Linked DNA regions of Actinopolymorpha singaporensis. The protein of the gene in region 1 interacts with the protein of each later gene in a pairwise test. Links are inferred from orthologs where the notes say so. Each region holds a gene or a part of one and is shown on either strand. Other genes may lie near its edges. The genes, in order: ligA and leuS.

Evidence for each region.
Region 2: the proteins of ligA (region 1) and leuS interact in binary tests that used the Escherichia coli proteins (3 or more experiments, as listed by UniProt). The link is inferred for Actinopolymorpha singaporensis from one-to-one orthologs.

Annotation. Positions count from the first base shown.
Region 1 is NZ_LT629732.1:5,858,704-5,868,640, forward strand. Bases 4,319-7,216 are described here. They hold ligA (NAD-dependent DNA ligase LigA), read right to left. Parts: upstream 6,878-7,216; coding sequence 4,760-6,877; downstream 4,319-4,759. Other genes in these bases: BLU27_RS26215 (ACT domain-containing protein), read left to right, coding at 4,319-4,736; BLU27_RS26225 (N-acyl-D-amino-acid deacylase family protein), read right to left, coding at 6,888-7,216. In the rest of the region: BLU27_RS26195 (PQQ-dependent sugar dehydrogenase), read left to right, coding at 1-312; Asp-tRNA(Asn)/Glu-tRNA(Gln) amidotransferase subunit GatB, read right to left, coding at 347-1,846; Asp-tRNA(Asn)/Glu-tRNA(Gln) amidotransferase subunit GatA, read right to left, coding at 1,911-3,410; Asp-tRNA(Asn)/Glu-tRNA(Gln) amidotransferase subunit GatC, read right to left, coding at 3,410-3,727; more of BLU27_RS26215, read left to right, coding at 4,062-4,318; more of BLU27_RS26225, read right to left, coding at 7,217-8,465; BLU27_RS26230 (Na+/H+ antiporter NhaC family protein), read right to left, coding at 8,619-9,937. UniProt on the Escherichia coli protein: DNA ligase that catalyzes the formation of phosphodiester linkages between 5'-phosphoryl and 3'-hydroxyl groups in double-stranded DNA using NAD as a coenzyme and as the energy source for the reaction.
Region 2 is NZ_LT629732.1:3,854,253-3,864,363, reverse strand. Bases 4,521-7,592 are described here. They hold leuS (leucine--tRNA ligase), read right to left. Parts: upstream 7,278-7,592; coding sequence 4,764-7,277; downstream 4,521-4,763. Other genes in these bases: BLU27_RS17475 (hypothetical protein), read left to right, coding at 7,537-7,592. Outside these bases: BLU27_RS17500 (phosphotransferase family protein), read right to left, coding at 1-185; BLU27_RS17495 (DegV family protein), read right to left, coding at 244-1,098; BLU27_RS17490 (pyridoxamine 5'-phosphate oxidase family protein), read left to right, coding at 1,279-1,803; BLU27_RS30920 (class I tRNA ligase family protein), read right to left, coding at 1,832-4,204; more of BLU27_RS17475, read left to right, coding at 7,593-9,318; BLU27_RS30555 (hypothetical protein), read left to right, coding at 9,698-10,111.

The DNA.
Region 1 (9,937 bases):
GGCGCGAGACGCGGGTACGTCGACCCGCTGGCGCAGTGGCCCACCGACGACGCGTCACCGTCCGGGCTCACCTACGCCGACGGGTCGATGTGGCTGGCGTCGCTGCGCGGTGAACGCCTGTGGCGGGTGCCGGTCGCCGGAGGCCGCGTGACGGGAGCGTCGAAGGCGTTCCTCGTCGGTACGTACGGACGGCTCCGGCACGTCGCCCGGGCACCGGACGGGTCGTTGTGGCTGCTCACGAACAACACCGACGGGCGGGTCTCCCCGCGACCGGGCGACGACCGGATCCTCCGGCTGCGGTTGACGAGGTAGCCCGCGTCAACCGCACCTTGCACCAAGCCTCCGATCACTGCCCGAGGCGCTGCAGGATCAGCTCACGAACGCGGCCCGCGTCGGCCTGTCCGCGCATCTCCTTCATCACCGCGCCGATCAGTGCGCCGGCCGCGGCCACCTTCCCGCCACGGATCTTCTCCGCGACGTCGGGGTTGGCCTCGATCGCCCGGTCGACCGCGGCGCCGAGCGCCGAGTCGTCGCTGACGACCGCGAGCCCACGCTTGTCGACGACCTCCTCCGGGGTGCCCTCGCCGGCGAGCACGCCGTCGATGACCTCCCGTGCCAACTTGTCGTTGACAGTGCCGGCATCGACCAGGGCCTGCACGCCGGCGACCTGGGCGGGCGTGATCGGCAGCGCCTCCAGCTCGACCTCGGTGTCCTTGGCCCGGCGGGCGAGCTCACCCAGCCACCACTTGCGGGCCGCCGCCGGCGTGGTTCCGGCCTCCACGGTCGCCTCGACCAGGTGCAGCGCGCCCGCGCCGAGGATGTCGCGGAACTCCATCTCGGTGAAGCCCCACGCCTCGAACAGCCGGCGCCGGTGCTGACTCGGCGGCTCCGGCAGGGACCCGCGCAGCTCCTCGACCCACTCCTTCGACGGGGCGATCGGCACCAGGTCGGGCTCGGGGAAGTAGCGGTAGTCCTCCGCCTCCTCCTTGGACCGGCCGGACGTGGTGACGCCGGTGTCCTCGTGCCAGTGCCGGGTCTCCTGGGTGACCTTGCCGCCGCCGGCGAGGATTGCGGCCTGCCGGCAGATCTCGTACGTCAGGGCACGTTCGACCGACCGCAGCGAGTTGACGTTCTTGGTCTCGGTACGCAGGCCGTACGCAGTCTCGCCCTGCCGGCGCAGGGAGACGTTGGCGTCGCAACGTAGCGACCCCTGCTCCATCCGGACGTCGGACACGCCGAGCGCCCGCAGCAGGTCCCGCAACTGCGCGACGTAGGCCCGGGCCACCTGTGGTGCCAGCCGGCCGGCGCCCTCGATCGGCTTGGTGACGATCTCGATCAGGGGAATGCCGGCGCGGTTGTAGTCGACGATGGAGTAGTCGGCGCCGTGGATGCGGCCGCTGACCCCGACGTGGGAGGACTTGCCGGTGTCCTCCTCCATGTGGGCGCGCTCGATCTCCACCCGGAAGATCTGTCCCTCGACCTCCACCTCGACGACACCGTTGGTGGCGATCGGCTCGTCGTACTGGCTGGTCTGGAAGTCCTTCGGCATGTCCGGGTAGAAGTAGTTCTTCCGCGCGAACCGGCACCAGGGCGCGATGTCGCAGCCCAGGGCCAGCCCGATCCGGATCGCCGACTCGACCGCGCGGCCGTTCACCACCGGCAGCGAGCCCGGCAGGCCGAGGCAGACCGGGCACACCTGGGTGTTGGGGGGCGCGCCGAACTCCGTCGGGCACCCGCAGAACATCTTGGTGGCGGTGTTCAGCTCGACGTGCACCTCCAGACCCATCACCGGGTCGAAGAGCTCCAGAGCCTCGTCGTAGGACATCAGGTCGGTGGTGACGGTCATGATGCGTCGTTCTCCTCGCCTGCCGGCGCTGCTTGCATGACTGGCGTTGCTTGCGTGGCGGGTCTCACAGCTCCGGCACCTCCGCCAGCAGCGGGTGACCCCAGCGACGCTCGAACTCCTGCTCCACGGCGGCGCCCACGCGGTAGAGCCGGTCGTCGGCCATCGCCGGCGCCATCACGTGCAGCCCCACCGGCAGCCCGTCGTCGGGCGAACGGCCGGCCGGGAAGGACGCGGCGGCGTTGCCGGCCAGGTTGGCCGGGATGGTGCACAGGTCGGCGGCGTACATCGCCAGCGGGTCGTCCACCCGCTCGCCGATGCGGAACGCTGTGGTGGGCGTGGTCGGCGACACCAGCACGTCGACCTGCTCGTACGCCCGCTCGAAGTCGCGGGTGATGAGCGTGCGGACCTTCTGTGCCTGGCCGTAGTAGGCCTCGTAGTAGCCGCTGGACAGGGCGTACGTGCCGATCATGATGCGTCGCTTGACCTCGGCACCGAATCCGGCCTCGCGGGTCAGCGCCATCACCTCCTCGGCGCTGTGCCGGCCGTCGTCCCCGGCGCGCAGGCCGTAGCGCATGCCGTCGAAGCGGGCGAGGTTGCTGGACGCCTCGCTCGGTGCGATGAGGTAGTAGGCGGCCAGCCCGTAGGTGAAGTGCGGGCAGGAGACCTCCACCACCTCAGCGCCCAGGTCGGAGAGCAGGTCGACCGCCTCGCGGAAGCGCTGCTCCACCCCGGGCTGGAAGCCGGCGCCGCCGAGCTCCTTCACCACGCCGATCCGCAGGCCGCGCACGTCGGGGTTGCGGGCGGCGTCCACCACCGGCGGAACGGGCCTGTCGATCGAGGTGGAGTCCAGCTGGTCATGGCCGGCGATCACGCTGTGCAGCAGGGCGGCGTCGAGCACCGTGCGGGCACACGGGCCGGCCTGGTCCAGGCTGGAGGAGAAGGCCACCAGGCCGTAGCGGGACACCCCGCCGTAGGTGGGCTTCACCCCGACCGTGCCGGTCACCGAGCCCGGCTGGCGGATCGAGCCGCCGGTGTCGGTGCCGATCGCCAGCGGCGCCTCGAACGCGGCCAGCGAGGCCGACGAGCCGCCGCCGGAGCCGCCGGGGATCCGGTCGGTGTCCCACGGGTTGCGGGTCGGCCCGAAGGCGGAGTTCTCCGTGGAGGAGCCCATCGCGAACTCGTCCATGTTGGTCTTGCCCAGGACGACGACGCCGGCGTCGCGCAGCCGGCGGACGACGGTCGAGTCGTACGGCGGCCGCCAGCCCTCGAGGATCCGCGAGCCGCACGTGGTGGGCACGCCCTTCATGGTGAGGACGTCCTTGAGGGCGAGCGGGACACCGGCCAGCGGGCCGAGCGTGCCGCCGGCCGCACGCCGGTCGTCCACCTGACGGGCGGCGGCCAGCGCGCCCTCGGTGTCGAGGTGGAGGAACGCGTGGATCCGGTCGTCGACCTTGCCGATCCGGTCCAGGTGGGCCTGGGCGACCTCCACCGCGGAGGCCTCGCCGGTGCTGATCAGCTCGGCGAGGCGGGCGGCGGTGAGCCTGGTCAGGTCGCTGTCGCTCATCAGGCCTCCTCACCGAGAATGCGGGGAACGCGGAAACGGCTCTCCTCGACCGCGGGCTCACCGTCGACGACGGGAGCGCCGGACAGCGCCTCCTCGGCGGTCAGCCCCGGGCGCAGCTCGTCGGCGCGGAAGACGTTGGTGAGCGGCACCGGGTGGGAGGTGGGCGGAATGTCCTGGGCGGCCACCTCGCCGACCTGGGCGACCGACTCGAGGATGACGCCCAGCTGGCCGGCGTAGTGGTCGAGTTCGTCGTCGGTCAGGTCGATCCGAGCGAGGCGCGCTAGGTGCGCGACCTCCTCGCGGGTGATCGCAGGCACTGGAGTGCTTCCTTTACCTCGTTCGTGGAGCACCCCGGCGGATCGCGGAGCGCTTCTGGCTGATGTGGGGTGTTGCCGGCGGCCGGCGACGGCCGTAGGGCAATCCTAGGAGCCTACGCGGAGGCGCCCGCGACCGCCGCGAGCAGAAGAACCGCCGCGTCCGGACCCCGGCGCGATCCCGATCCGATCCCGATCCGATCCCGACCCGATCCCGACCCGATCTCGACAAGATCATGGTCAGGCCGGAGGGATGGTCCCGGCTTGGCCGGGTCTGGTCGCGTGAGGTCGATCGGTAACGTCCGCGCAACCGCGCGAAGGCGCCGATCGCGCCACAATGAGCAGCGTGTACCTGCTGCGCATCGCGCTCCCCGACCAGCCCGGCGGGCTCGGCGAGGTCGCCTCGGCCCTGGGCAAGGCCGGCGCCGACATCGTTGCCGTGGACGTGGTGTCCCGGGGCGCCGACGGCACCGCGATCGACGACTTCGTGGTGGAGCTTCCCCTCGGCGGCCGGGCCGACTCCCTGGTGTCGGCCTGCCTGTCGGTGCCCGGCGTCCGGGTGATCTGGCTGTCGCGGTACGCCGCCGGCGGAACGCTGCGTCACGACCTCGAGGTGGTCGAGTCGATGACCGAGCAGCCGGCCGAGGCCGAGCGGATACTCGTGCGGCACGCGCCGGTGGTGTTCCGCGCCGACTGGGCGTTCCTGGTGTGCCAGGACGGGAACTCCGGCAAGGCGGTGGTGGAGGAGTCCACACCGGCCGCCCCCGACCTGCCCGGCGACGACGCGCCCTGGCTGCCGCTGGAACGCCCGTTGCGGCTGGCGGTGCCGGCCGAGTGGGACAACCAGGGGTGGCGTCACATCACCGCTGCGGCCACCCCGATGGGCAACCCGAACCGGGCGCTGGTGATCGGGCGGTCCGGTGGGCCGGAGATCCTCGACTCCGAACTCGCCCGGCTCGCCCACCTGGCGGCACTCACCCAGACGGTTCGGCAGGCGCTCTCCCAGAGCTGAGCGTCAGCCCCTGAAGCTGACCGTCACTCCTGCTGTCCAGGCAGGGCTCGTTCCCGCGCCGCGTCCGGCCCCTCGGCCAGCAGCACCCGGAAGCCCTCCTCGTCGAGGATCGGCACGCCCAGGTCGCGGGCCTTGTCGAACTTCGAACCGGGGTTGTCGCCGGCCACCACGAAGGCGGTCTTCTTCGACACCGAACTGGACGCCTTGCCGCCCTGGGTCTGGATCGCCTCGGAGGCCTCGTCGCGGGAGAAGCCCTCCAGACTGCCGGTGACCACGACAGTCACACCGTCCAGCGGCCGCGGCCCCTGGTCGACGATCTCCTCGCGGAACCGCACCCCGGCCGCCCGCCACTTCTCCACGATCTCGCGGTGCCAGTCGACGGAGAACCACTCGACCACCGACGCGGCGATGGTCGGCCCGACGCCCTCGACGGCGGCCAGCTCCTCCTCGTCGGCGGCCGCGATCCGGTCGAGGTCCCCGAACGTGCGGGCCAGCGCCTGCGCGGCGGTGGGTCCGACGTGCCGGATGGACAGCGCGACCAGCACCCGCCACAGCGGCCGGGTGCGGGCTGCCTCCAGGTTGTCCAGCAGCCGCTTGGCGTTGGCCGACAGCGCACCGGACTTGGTGGTGAAGAAGTCCGAGCCCTTCAACTGCTCCGCGGTCAGCGCGAACAGGTCGCCCTCGTCGGCGATCAGGCCGCCGTCCAGCAGGGCGGTGGCGGACTGGTAGCCGAGCACCTCGATGTCGAACGCGCCCCGGCCACCCAGGTGGAACAGCCGCTCCCGCAGCTGGGCCGGGCAGGCCTTCGTGTTGGGGCAGCGCTGGTCGGCGTCGCTCTCCTTCTCCGGACGCAGCTCGGTGCCGCACTCCGGGCACCGGACGGGCATCTCGAACTCCCGCTCGGAGCCGTCGCGCAGGTCGGCGACCGGACCGACGATCTCCGGGATCACGTCACCGGCCTTGCGCAGCACCACGGTGTCGCCGATCAGGACGCCCTTGCGGCGTACCTCCGAGGCGTTGTGCAGCGTGGCGTACTCCACCGTGGAGCCGGCGACCTTCGTCGGCTCCATCACGCCGTAGGGGGTGACCCGCCCGGTCCGGCCGACGTTGACCCGGATGTCGATCAGCTTGGCGTTGACCTCCTCCGGCGGGAACTTGAACGCGATCGCCCACCGCGGCGCGCGCGAGGTGGAGCCGAGCTGGCGCTGCAGCGAGATCTGGTCGACCTTCACCACCACGCCGTCGATCTCGTGGTCGAGGGAGTGGCGGCGCTCGCCGTAGTCCCGGGCGTAGGCGTCCACCTCCTCCAGGGTGCGGCGGACGCCCACGTGGTCGCTGACCGGGATGCCCCACGCCGCGAGGGTGGCGTAGGCCTCCGACAGCCGCTGTGGCTGCCAGCCCTCGGTGCGGCCGATTCCGTGGGCGGTGAAGTGCAGCCGGCGGCGAGCGGTGACCCGGGGGTCCTTCTGGCGCAGCGATCCGGCCGCGGAGTTGCGCGGGTTGGCGAACGGCGGTTTGCCCGCCTCCACCAGGGCGGCGTTGAGCTCCTCGAAGTCGCGCACCCGGAAGTAGACCTCGCCGCGCACCTCCAGCACCTCGGGCGTGGGTGCGTCGGCCTTGGCCAGCCGGTGCGGGATGCTGTCGATGGTGCGGACGTTGAGCGTGACGTCCTCCCCGACCCGGCCGTCGCCGCGGGTGGCCGCGCGCACCAGCCGGCCCCGCTCGTAGACCACGTCGATGGCGAGGCCGTCGATCTTCAGCTCGCAGAGGTATTCGGCCTCGGTGCCGATCTCGCGCTCGACCCGCGCCGCCCAGGCCCGCAGCTCCTCCAGCGCGAACGCGTTGTCCAGCGACAACAGGCGTTCGAGGTGCTCGACGGGCTCGAAGTCGGTCGACCAGGTGCCGCTGACCCGCTGGGTGGGGGACTCCGGGGTGCGCAGCTCCGGATGGGCCTCCTCGAGCGCCTTCAGCTCCCGCATGAGCGCGTCGTACTCCGCGTCGGAGGCCGTCGGCCGGTCGAGCACGTAGTAGCGGTAGTTGTGCTCCTCGATCTCCTGGGACAGCACCGAGTGCCGGTCCAGCGCCTCGGCGGGGACGCCCGCGACCTTGGTCTTCGCCGACTTCGACGCGCTCTTCGCCATAGCCCGAACGCTACCGCCGCCCGCCGACAACCCGGCCCGCAGCGGCACCGGTCGCGGCGCCGTTCTCCCACACCGGCGTACCGGCCACGAGGGTGTACGACACTCCGCGCGCGAGCTGCCACGGTGCGTCGTAGGAGGAGGGGTCGGCCACCTCGTCGGGGTCGAACACCGCGAGGTCGGCGACCGCGCCGGGGCGCACCACGCCGCGGTCGCGCCAGCCCAGCCGGGCGGCCGGCAGCGAGGTCATCTTCGCAACGGCGGTGGGCAGGTCGAGCACACCGTCCCGCACGTAGTGGCCGAGCACCCGCGCGAACGTGCCGAAGCTGCGCGGGTGCGGCGTACCGGCGCCCGTGCAGTCGAGGATCCAGCCGTCGCTGGCGACCGCGACCGCCGGGTCGGCGAGGATCGTGCGGACGTCGTCCTCGGCCATCCCGTGGCTGATGATCGAGGCCACCCCGCGCTGGCGGCGCAGCAGGTCCACGGCCGTCTCCGCCGGCGTCCGGCCGACTGCCCGGGCGATGGTGGCGAGGTCGCTGCCGAGGTGTGCGCGGTAGGGGCCGTCCGGGGTGTCGGACAGTACGATCCGCTCGGGCAGGAAGGTCGTTCCCGTACGCGCGGTGAGGTCGGCGACCAGCCGGTCGCGATCCTCCGCGCGCTCCAGCCGCTCCCGCAGTGCCGCCACCCCGCCGTCCATCGCCCAACCGGGCAGCCGGGCGGTGAGCGTGGTGCTCGACGCGGTGTAGGGGTACTGGTCGCCGTGCGCGTCCACACCGTCGCGCCTGGCCTGCGCGAGGGTCTCCAGGACTCTCCCCACCCGGCCCCAGTTCGCCGGGCCGACAGCCTTCAGGTGCGAGACCTGCACGCGTACGCCGGTACGCCGGCCGACCTCCAGCGCCTCCTCCACGGCGTCGTCCAGCCGATCCCCCTCGTCGCGGATGTGGGTGGAGTAGAGCCGCCCGGCGGCAGCCACCGGCTCGGCCACCGCGGCCATCTCCTCCGCCCTGGCGTACGACGCGGGAGCGTAGATCAGCCCGCTGGACAACCCCACGACACCGTCGTCCACCGCCGCCGACACCAGCGCCCGCATCCGGTCCAGCTCGGCGGGCGTGGGTGCCCGGTCTGCCACGCCCATGGCGCCGACGCGGACGGCGCCGTGGCCGACCTGCAAGGCGAGGTTGACGCCGAGCGGAAGGCGTTCCACCGCCGCGGCGTACTCCCCCGCCCCCGACCAGTCCCACGGCAGGTCCGCGTCCAGGAAGCCGGCGTGCGCGCGCAGCTCGTCCTCGTGCCCGGACACGACCGGGAACGGCGAGAAGCCGCAGTTTCCGGTGACCAGGGTGGTGACGCCCTGGGCGACCTGGGTGAGCGCGCCCGGGGCGCCGAACACGGTGAAGTCCGCGTGGGAGTGCAGGTCCACGAACCCGGGGCAGACCACCGCACCCGTCACGTCGAGCCGGCGCCTCGCCCGCGTCCTGGGCACCCTGCCCACGAAGGCGATCCGGCCGTCCTCGACGGCCACGTCGGCAACGACGCCGGGCGCACCCGTCCCGTCGAGGACGGTTCCGCCGGCGAGCACCACGTCGTACATCTGCTGACCTCCGGGTCGCGGTCGGGTGGGTGTTCGGGTCGAGCTCAGGTTCGGGTCGAGCTCAGGTTCGGGTCGAGCTCAGGTTCGGGTCGAGCTCAGGTTCGGGTCGAGCTCAGGTTCGGGTCGGGCCGACCGTCAGGGCGGGCTTGCGGGTCAGGTCATGACCGCGAGCAGGACCGCGTACATCACACAGGCCGGAACCATCACCAGCCAGCCTGTCAACAAGACGTTGCGGAGGTTCTGCGAGCGGGCCAGGCCCATGGCGCCGATCATGTTGGCGTTCGGGAACGGGCCGTACGTGTCGCCCTTGGACGCCCACAGCAGCACGATGACCCAGGCGCTCGCCGACACCCCGAGGGTCGCGCCCAGCCCACCGAAAACCTTGTCCAGCAGGACGACCTGGGCCGCCGTCGCCCCGGGCACACCCACCCAGCCGAGCAGCCCGATCGCCACCGCGAACGGGAACGCGCCGAGGTGGGACAGCTGGGACCCGAACGTGTCCAGGATGACGTCGTACGGCTTCAGCCACTGGTCGATGATCCCGAACAGCGCGGCCAGCAGCCAGAACAGCACGAAGATGCTGAGCAGCCGGGCGCCCCCGCGGTACATCCGGCCCGCGATCTCGACGCTGGAAAGCCCGCCGGCGAAGCCGGTGACGATGCCGAGCAACGGCAGCGCCAGCAGCGGGAACGCCGTACCCGCGTTGGTCACCGTGGCGTAGACCACGCTCGCGACCAGCAGCAGGAGGAACGCCGCGGTGGCCCGTCCTGCCTTCGGGTTGCGGCCGGTGCTCGCGCCGTCGGAGGCCTCCTCCGCGGTGTAGAAGTCGTTGCCGGCGGCCGCCGTACGCCGCTGCATCCACGGCACGATCAGCATGGCCAGCGCGATCGACAGCACGGCCAGCGGCCCGGCGCCGACCCGCAGGTAGGTGAGGTAGTCGACGTTCGCCGCTGTGAGGATGGCGACGTTGGAGCCGGCGAACGGCGCCAGGGCGAGACCCGCGCACCCGCCGACGAACATCATCGACGCCGTGGCCGAGCGGGTGAAGCCCATCCTGGCCGTGATGGGGATCAGGATCGGCGCCGCGATGGCCAGCGCGCCGGCGAGCGTGCCGAGGCTCGCGACCAGCACCAGGCAGGCGAACATCACGCCGAACGTCACCGCGTGCCGGCTGCGTTCGCCGACCGTGCGCATGATCGCGCTGACGATGGTGTCGGCCACACCGGTGACGCGCAGCACCTCACCGACCCCGGCGCCCAGCACGATGATCAGCCCGATCATCGTCACCAGGTCGCCGAGGGAGGTGCCGAGGAGTTCGCCCACCTCGGTGGGCGGCCGGGCCGCGATCAGCAGGCCGGAGAGTACGGCGACGACGGTGGCGACCACGATGTCCAGTCCGAGCAGGCACAGCGCGGCGTACAGCAGGATCGGGAGCAGACCCCACAACGTCGGCGCCTGCACCACCTGGCCGA
Region 2 (10,111 bases), 2.0 Mb from region 1 along the record:
TTGGCGAGCTCGGCCAGCCGGGCGCCGCCGCCACGTGGGATCCGGAGGACCAGGTGGTCGCCGAGGAAGTACACGTCGTTGGCGGCACCCTGGGCCGGCACCGCGGCCATGTCCTCGACCGGGATCTGGTATCTGTCGCCGATCGCGGCCAGCATGTCCCGACGCGACGTCCCACCTGCGCTCACGGTCGCCCAGGGTAGGGCACGCGGGCAGTGGCGTACGACCCGTGAGGCCGGCGCGAGATCAGCCGACGTCGGTGGGCGAGACGACGACCGAGACCATGCCCGGCCCGACGTGCGCGCCGATCCCGCTGGCCGCCTCGCGGACCACGATGCGGACGAGCCGGCGTACGCGGCGCCGCAGCCGCGCGGCCAGCTCACCCGCGAGGATCGGCGCTCCGAGATGATGCACCGCGACCTCGACGCTGCGGATGCCGGCACATCCCAGCGCGAGGCGCTCGAGTTCGACCATCGCCCTGCCCCCTGTGCGCACCTTCGCGCACGGTGTGACCCGGCCGTCGCGTACCTGCAGGATGGGCCTCGACGGCAGCGCCGAACTCACCACCGCCTGGGCGAGCCGGATCCGCCCGCCCCGGCGCAGGTAGTCGAGGGAGTCGACGTAGAGGTACGTCTCGGTGGCGGCGGCACGCGCCCGCGCCAGGTCGACCACCTCCGCGGCGTCCGCGCCGCGTTCGGCGGCGTCCGCGGCGGCGAGCACGGCGAAGCCGAGACCCATGCCCACCTGGCGGGAGTCGACCACGGCGACCGGCAGCGGCGCCTGGACAGCGCCCAACCGGGCGGCGTCGTGGGTGCCGGACAGGTCACCGGACAGGTGGATCGAGACCGCCGCCGAGCAGCCGGTACGTGCCGCGGCGGTGTAGCCGGCCAGGAACTCCATCGGCGACGGGCGGGCGGTGCGGACGTGTTCGCCGCGGCGTAGTGAGTCGGTGACCAGGCGGGTCACCTCGGGGTCCCCGTCGGCATACGTGGTGGACCCGACCGTCACCTGCGTCGGCACGACGGAGATTCCGTAGTCGGCGATCTCTCGGCCATCGAGGTGCGCGGTCGAGTCCGTCACCAGGGCCACGTGTCCCGCCACGAGAGAAATGTAACCGCCGGCGGACGAGCGCGTCCGGTGTTCGATCAGCAATCCCGAAGGCCGTGCTCGACTGCCGGTCGAATCTGCCGACGAAGACGTGTACTCGGCCTGGCATCAGTCCCACAGCGCTACTGGCGCACGCCGGTGCCGGTTGTCGGCGGGCCGTGAGACCGTTCCGGCATGGACGAAACCGACAGCGACGTCGAGGAACTCCAGCGCATGCTTGATTCCTCCCTCCCCCACTCCAGCGAACACCTGCGTTCCATCGTCACCCCCGAGCGCACCCTGACCGCACGCCAACTGTGCGGTGTCCTCACCGGCATGTGCACCTTGTCGGTCGCCACCGTGACCGCAGGCGGTGCGTCCCGGATCAGCGCGGTCGACGGGCACTTCCTGCGTGGCCGATGGGTCTTCACCACTTCGGGCACGGCGGTCAAGACCCGCCACCTGCGCGCCCGTCCCGACGCCAGCGTCGCCCATCTGCGCGGCGACGACCTGGGCGTGTTCACCCACGGCGTGGCGGAGTTCCTACCACCCGACCACCCGGACTGGCGGCCGGTGGAGGACCACCTGGTGCATCACTACGGCAGTTCGCCGACCAGTTGGGGTGAGGACATCGTCTACGTGCGAGTCCTGCCGCACTGGATGGTCGCCTACGCCTTCGATCCCGGCAAGGTGGTCGGGAGGACCGGAGGTGACGACTGACAGCGGCGCCTTGGCGGACGCACCGCCCTCACCCGGCGGGCACGATGTTGACCAGCCGAGGAGGACGCACGACCACGCGGTCGACGGCGCGACCGTGCAGCGCCCGGCGCACCGGCTCGATGTCAAGCGCGCGTCGACGCAGCTCGTCCGCGGTGATGTCCGGCGGCACCTCGAGCCTGCCTCGCAGCTTGCCCGAGACCTGCACCACGCAGGTCACCACCTCCGCACCGAGGTAGGCCGGATCCGCCTCCGGATAGGGCACGTACGCCAGCGACGCTGCCTGTCGTGGCGCCCTCTCCTCCGAAGTGGCCTTCCACTCTCGCGAGGCTCCTTCTGGCCTGGCCTTCTCAGCGCACAGTCGGTGCCACAGTTCCTCGGCCAGGTGCGGCGCGAACGGCGCGAGCATCAACACCATGGGGCGGGCCACCTCCGTCGGCACCTCGCCACCCAGGCCCGCGACGTGGCGGGACAGTGTCGTGAGGCGGGCGACGGCGGTGTGGAAGCTCAGCGCGTCCAGGTCGTCGCGAACACCCCCGATCGTCGTGTGCAGCAGGCGAAGCGTTTCCTCGCCAGCGGGCCGGTCGGTGATCCTCGGCGCGCCGGTCTCCTCGTCGACCAGGCTCCGCCACACCCGCTGCAGGAGGCGCTGCGCCCCGACGATGCCGCGCGGGTCCCACGGGCGCGACGCCTGCAAAGGTCCGGACGCCATGACGTACACCCGGAAGGTGTCCGCGCCGTAGCGGTCACACAACTCGTCGGGGGTCACCATGTTGCGCAGGCTCTTGCCCATCTTTCCCAGCGACCTGGTGACCGGCCGGTCCCGCCACCAGAAGGTGCCGTCGCGTTCGACCACCTCGGCGGCGGGCACGTGAACCCCTCGCTCGTCGGTGTAGGAGTACGCCTGGATGTAGCCGTTGTTGACCAGCCGGCGAAACGGCTCCCGGCTCGACACGTGACCCAGGTCGTACAGCACCTTGTGCCAGAAGCGTGCGTACAGCAGGTGGAGTACGGCGTGCTCGACCCCGCCCACGTACAGATCGACCCCGCCCGGGTCGGTACCGCCGCGGCTGCCCAGCCAGTGCCGTTCCAGCGCCGGATCACAGAACCGCTCGGCGTTGTGCGGATCGAGGTAGCGCAACTCATACCAACACGAGCCGGCCCACTGCGGCATCGTGTTGGTCTCCCGCCGGTAGGTGCGCGGACCGTCGCCCAGGTCCAAGGTGACCTCCACCCAGTCGGTCAGCCGACCCAGCGGCGCGACCGGCTCCGACGACGCGTCGTCGGGATCGTAGGTGGTGGGCGCGTAGTCCGGGGTCTGCGGCAACACGACCGGCAGCATCGACTCCGGCAGCGCGACCGGGCCGTGCTCGTCGTACACCATCGGGAACGGCTCGCCCCAGTAGCGCTGCCGACTGAACAACCAGTCGTGCAGTCGGTACGTCACCTCGCCCTGCTCGCGGGTGCGGCCGATCCAGTTGCGTTGCTGAGTCTTGATCGGCTCCGGCCAGTCCAGCAGGTCCAGGTCGTCGACCAGCCGGTCGGCGTAGGCGGTGATGCGCAGCATCCATTGCCGCATCGTGCGGGCGAAGACAGGGTAGTTCCCGCGTTCGCTGCGTCCTTCCGCGGTGACCTCCTCGTCGGCCAGCACAGTGCCCAGGCCGGGGCACCAGTTGACCGGAACGTCCGCCAGGTAGGCGAGGCGGTGTGCGTCCAGCACGGCGCGGCGTTCGTGGACGGACAGCGTGTTCCAGCCACGCCCCCCGGGCACGGCTCGCCGTCCGGTCGCGAACTCCTTCTCCAGCTCGGCGATCGGCCGGGCCTGCTTGCGCTCGTCGTCGTACCACGCCCCATGGATCTGCAGGAACATCCACTGCGTCCAGCGGTAGAAGTCCACGTCGGTGGTCGACACGCCGCGGCGATCGTCGTGGGCCAGGCCCAGCCGCCGCAACTGCCGGCGGATGGTGGCGATGTTGGCCTCGGTGGTATCCCGCGGATGCCGGCCGGTCTGGACCGCGTACTGCTCGGCGGGCAGGCCGAACGCGTCGAACCCGAACGCGTGCAGCACGTTGTGTCCGCGCATTCGCAGGTACCGCCCGTAGACGTCGGTCGCCACGTAGCCGAGCGGATGGCCGACGTGCAGCGAGCCGGACGGGCCGGCGAACATGTCCAGCACGTAGAACTTCGGGGCGTCCGCCCGCGCCCTGTCAACCCCGGCTTGCCGGTTGCCGTCGTAGGCGCCGGGGCCGAGATCGCCGGCGGGGTTAGGGGTGTGGAACGTCCCGTGCTCGGTCCAGAACGCCTGCCAACGCGCCTCGATCCGACCGGCCAGCGGTCCGTCGTAGCGGTAGGCGGGTTCGGACGCGACGCCGTCGTGGGGCTTGGTGGGGTCGGCTGTGGTCATGGTGCACCGCCCGAGGGTCGGCGGCGATCGCGCAAGGTCGCTGATCACCGGTGGCCGGACATGAAGAAACCCCTCACGCAGAGGGGTTCGCCGCGCCGACGCGGTGCAGAGCACCCGCTGAGGTCAGCGCGGCCCGGTAAGGAGCAGGACCACCGACATGCCAGGAGGATAGCCTTTTGGCCCCCGTGGGCGCAGCATGAATGTCCGAACCCGGGCCCCTTGAGCCACCGATCGGCGTAACGACGGCGTTCCCCGGCGACCGGGCCGGGGAACGCCGCCTGCGAGGTCGTAGTGAGCCGGCGCCGAGGCTGTTGCGGCAGGCCCCCAGCGGCATAGTCGATGCCGCCGGGGTCCTCACCAGCCTGGGCGACGCGCTGCAAGCGGTGGGCGAGCACGAGAGGGCCCGCGGCTGCCGGCGGGACGCGCGCTTGCCGCGTACGCGCGATCGGCCGATCCACGGGCAGTCGGGGTGCGGGCGAGGTGCGGGCGAGGCCGGCCGTCTCCGCGGCCGACCTCGCCCGCCTTTCCCAGGGGCGGTGCGCACACACCCTGGGACGCCCTAGCCCGGGACGATGTTGACCAGCCGCGGTGCCCGCACGATCACCTTGCGGATTTCCCGGCCGGCCAGCGCGCTCTGCACCCGCTCGGAGGCAAGGGCGAGTTGACGCAGCTCGTCCTCGGAGATGTCCGGAGACACCTCGAACTTGTCCCGCAGCTTCCCGGCGACCTGAGCCACCGCGGTCAGCGTCTCCGCCGCAGCAAGGTCGGCGTCGTAGGTCGGCCAGCCCACCAACGCCACCGTCGGCTCGTGACCGAGGCGTTCCCACATGTCCTCGGCGGTGTACGGCGCGACCAGGCTGAGCATCACCGCGAGCGCCTCCGCCGCCTCCCGCACCGCGGGGTCGGCCGGGCCGGGTCCTGAGTCGATCGCCTTGCGTACGGCGTTGACCAACTCCATCAGCCGGGCGACCGCGACGTTGAACTTGAACGACTCGACGTGCTCGGTGACCTCCTTGATCACCGCGTGGGTGACCTTGCGCAGCGCGCGGTCACCGTCGGCCGGGTCGGCACCCAGCTCGCTCGTCACGTCGCCGGCCACCCGCCAGGCGCGCTGCAGGAAGCGCAGCGAACCCGCCGGCGACAGGTCGGCCCAGTCGATGTCGTCCTCGGGCGGACCGGCGAACACCATCGTCAGCCGGATCGCGTCCACGCCGTACATCGCGAGCTGCTCACCCAGGTCGACACCGTTGCCCAGCGACTTGCTCATCGCCTTGCCCTGGTTGATGACCTGGCCCTGGTTGAGCAGCGCCTTGAACGGTTCGGTGAAGTCGAGCACGCCCAGGTCGTGCAGCACCTTGACGAAGAACCTGCTGTACAGCAGGTGCAGGATCGCGTGCTCCACACCGCCGACGTACTGGTCGACCGGCATCCACCGGCGAACGTCGTCGGGGTCGAACGGACGCTCCTCGTCGTTCGGTGAGCAGTAACGCAGGTAGTACCACGAGGAGTCGACGAAGGTGTCCATCGTGTCGGTGTCCCGGCGCGCCGTCCCACCACACTTCGGGCAATCCACCTCGACCCAGTCGCTTGCGGCCGCCAGCGGCGAGGTGCCCTTCGGGGACAGGTCGGCACCACGCAGGTCGGGTAGTTCCACCGGCAGCTGCTCGTCGGCGACCGGCACCTCCCCGCAGGTGGAGCAGTGCACGATCGGGATCGGTGCACCCCAGTAACGCTGCCGCGACACCAGCCAGTCGCGCAGCCGGAACGTCACCGCACCACGCCCGAGGCCCTTGCTCTCCAGCCAGGAGATGATGGTCGTCTTCGCCTCATCCACGCCGAGACCGTCCAGGCTCACCTCGGCGTTGGCGGAGTTGACCGCCGGCCCGTCACCGACGAAGGCCTCCCCCTCGAAGTCGGCCGGCGGTTGCACCGTGCGAACGATCGGCAGGTCGTACCGCCGGGCGAAGTCCCAGTCGCGCTGGTCCTGCGCCGGGACCGCCATGATCGCCCCGGTGCCGTAGTCGGCCAGCACGTAGTCGGCGGCGTAGATCGGGATCCGCTGGCCGTTGACCGGGTTGACCGCGTGTACGCCGAGGAAGACGCCGGTCTTCTCGCGTTCGGTGGACAGCCGCTCGATCTCGGTTGTGCGCTTGACCTCTTCGAGGTAGGTCTCGAACGCCTCCCGCTGGTCAGCCGTCACCAGCTCGGCCGCCAGCTTCGACTCCGGCGCCACCACGAAGAACGTCGCGCCGAACAAGGTGTCCGGCCGGGTGGTGAAGACGGTGACCGGCTCCTCGCGTCCTTCGACGGCGAAGTCGACGTAGGCGCCCTCGGACCGGCCGATCCAGTTGCGCTGCATGCTCAGCACGCGCTCGGGCCAGTGGCCCTCCAGCGGCTCCATGTCGTCGAGCAGCCGCTGGGCGTAGTCGGTGATCTTGAAGTACCACTGCGTCAGCTCACGCTTGGTGACCGGCGAGCCGCAGCGCTCGCAGTTGCCGGCGATCACCTGCTCGTTGGCCAGCACCGTCTGGTCGGTCGGGCACCAGTTGACGTAGGACGCCTTGCGGTAGGCCAGGCCGCGTTCGTACAGGCGCAGGAACAGCCACTGCGTCCAGCGGTAGTAGGCCGGGTCGCAGGTCTGCAGCCGCCGGGACCAGTCGAAGGAGACGGCGTACCGCTTGAACGACTCCGCCTGGGTGTCGATGTTGGCGTACGTCCACTCGGCGGGGTGGGCGTTGCGCCGGATAGCGGCGTTCTCCGCCGGCAGCCCGAACGCGTCCCAGCCGATCGGGTGCAGGACGTTGTAGCCGCGCTGGAACCAGTAGCGGGCCAGCAGGTCACCGAAGGCGTACGCCTCGCCGTGGCCCATGTGGAGGTCGCCGGAGGGGTACGGGAACATGTCGAGCAGGTAGCGCCGCTCGCGGGTGTCGGGTTGCGCCGCCGGGTCGTCACCCGCGAGCCGGTCGGCCCGGAACGGGTCCATCCGCTGCCACACCGGCAGCCATTTGCCCTGGATGGTGTGGAAATCGTAGGTGTCCGCCGCGGCGTGGCCGTCTCGGCTGGGTTCGCTCATCGTTCCTGACTCCGAGGGAGGGACTGAGGTGGGACGCTCCGCCAAAAGAAGAAAACCCCTCGCACAGGAGGGGTTGCCACGCCGACGCGGTGCTCGAAGCACCCGCTGATGGTCAGCGTGGCTCGATAAGGAGCAGAGCCGTCCGCATGCGGCCCAGGGTAGCGCACCGGCTACTTCGGACGGCCCGCGGACAGCGCTCCCGACCCGGTCCCTGCTCCGGGCCGGTGGGCGCGAAGGTGGACGTGAAAGGCTTTCGCCCATGAGTCCGCGAAGCCGAGGCCGCCGAGGCGACCGCCGTCGCCCCTCCGACACGCGCCGAGCCCGCCGCCGTGAGGACGGGCGGGCCGGCCGCCCCACCGGCCCGCACACGCCGGGGCCGGGAGCCGACGCGGCCTTCGGCCAGGTCGGCGGACCGGGCGCCGGAGCAGCTGGCGGCCCTGGCGAGGGGCCGTCGGGCCACCCGGCGGCCGAGTTCGCTGACGAGGTGCTGGCCGCCACCCCGCAACTGACGGCGCTGACCTCGCCGTTGCAGGCGGAAGGATTCGTCTCCAGCGTGATCGGGACCTGGTGGCAGCTCCCCTCGCAGGCGTTCGGTCCAACGCTCGTCGCCGAGGCACGCCGCGCCGGCGACGCGGGAGCGGTCGCGCTGCTGCACGGGCTCGCCGCCCTGGCCGAACCCCGGGTGGCCGCGCTGGCGCGGGCCGCCCTGGACGGCCTCGACGGCCTGACCTCCGGAGACGGCCAAGATACGCCGGCGTGGGCCGGGAGCCTGGGCTCCGCCAAGGTCGAGCGGTGCCTCGCCGTCACCGAGGACCTCGGCGACAACACGCAGTACATCCTGGTGTGTGCCTATCCCGATGAGGAGCCGCACGCGCTCGTGGTGCTGGTGGACCACAACCTCGGCGGCATCGCCAAGGACCTGTGGGCGACCGACCGGGCTGCCGACCTGGAGGCGCAGGCGCAGTCCACCGTCGCCGCCGACCCCGACCTCACGCTGACCGAGATCGACCCCGCCGACGCGAAGATCAGGCTGGGCGAGGCGTTCGCGGCCACCGACGAGGCCGTCGAGCCCCCGCTCGGCGAGTCGTTCCGCGACCTGCGTGCCGTACTCCTGTCCCGGCTGCGCACGCTGCCCGACGGCGGCTCCGTCCCCGAGCCGCCGCCGTGGCCGGACGCCCGGCGGGCGGCACTCGTCGAGGACTTCGCCGCCTCGCCGGAGGCCGCCGAGCTCAGCCCCGCCGACGCCGCGGGCGCCCGCGCGTTCGCCAAGGAACTCGTCGACTTCGGCTGCGAGTACGACGGAGGGCAGCCGCTGCGGGTCAGCCCGGTCAAGCTGGAGGGCTTCCTGCTCGGCTGGCTTCCGCGTACCGGCCTGCTCGACCGCAGGTACGTCGACGCGGTGCCGTCGGTGCTGCAGGCCTGGGTGCGGTACGCCGGTCGGCGCAACGGCCTCTCCACGACTTCGGTCGACGGGGTGCTGGCCGCGGTGCGGGCGTTCGTGCCGAGGTTCGCCGAGACCTACGACGATCCGTCGGCATGGGGTCCCGCGAGGACCGCCGTGGAGTCCTTGCTGGCCGACCTCGATCCGGACCAGGACAACGCCGACGAGGTTTTCGAACGCCGGATGTTCGCGCTCGACCGGGTACCCGCCCCGGGGTTCGACGTCACCGACGACGACGCGGTGGCAAATCTGGTGGCCGACGACCTGCGTGCAGGCTCGGGTGACTCGGAGGACGCGGAGTACTCCGAGGACGCGGAGAGCTTGGAGGACGCTGAGCCGACGGCACGGGAAGTCGCCGCACGGACAGCGGTCGTCCGGCACCTGTGGTTCGACGACCCGTCGGAGGTTTGGGCGACCGCGCGGCGGCTGCTCGACGCGGGGTACGCCCGGGCCGACGTGCTGGCGGCGCTGGCGTTCGCGCTGGCCGAAGCCGCTGCCGAAGGAGACGCGAAGAGCGTGGATGCCGTACGCCTGCGCGCGGCGCTCGACGCTCTGCCCGGATCGTGGAAGCCGAGCCGCCCGGAGTCGCCGCAGCCCTGAGCACGCCACCGGGCTGTGGACGAACGCCGCGAAGCACGCTGCCGTCCGGGCACCGTTGGACCGCATGCCCCCATGTAGGCACGATGGGTTCCTTGACGCAGCTGTGACCCGGTCTCCAAGCGGCCCCGTTACGAAAGCGCCGGCTGCCCGTCGTACTGGATCATCGATCCGGATCTCCCCTTTTTGCTTCCGCTCGAACTCGGCCCCGACGGTTACCGCGACACCACGCCCGTCGTCGAAGACGAGGCATTTGCGGCGACCGCACCGTTCGCGATCACGGTCCGTCCGGTGGAGCTGGGTCGCCGGCTGAGCCGCGGCGGTCGGCAGCCGGGCCGCGGCCCGGCCGGTGGTGTCGGTGGCGGGCGCTAGCCTTCGCGAGGTGACGCAGCAACCGGATCCGGCCGGGCTGGAGGCGGTGTTCGTCCCGGCCGACCCGCCGCGCGCCGGCGTGCTCGCGTTGTGGGCGCCGGGCGGAGCCGACAATGCCGGTGGCGGCAGCGACGAGAGCACGGAAGGTGTCGAGCTCGTGCTGCCCGCCGGTTCCCGCGTACGCCGGGCCCGCGTTCCCGCCCGTCTCGTCCCGGTTCCGGAGGCGCTTCCCCTGCTCTGCGGGCGCCCGGCTCCACCGGACGCGTCCGCCTCCTACCGTGCCTGGGCTTCGGCGGCGCTCGCCGGGGCGGTCTCGTCGCGCGCGGGCGGTTGCGGCCGGCGGCGAGCCCACAGGGGTACGGCGCATGGCGGGCCGGTCCGCTCGATCCCGACGACCGGGCCTGGCTGGCGAAGCTGGTGGCGG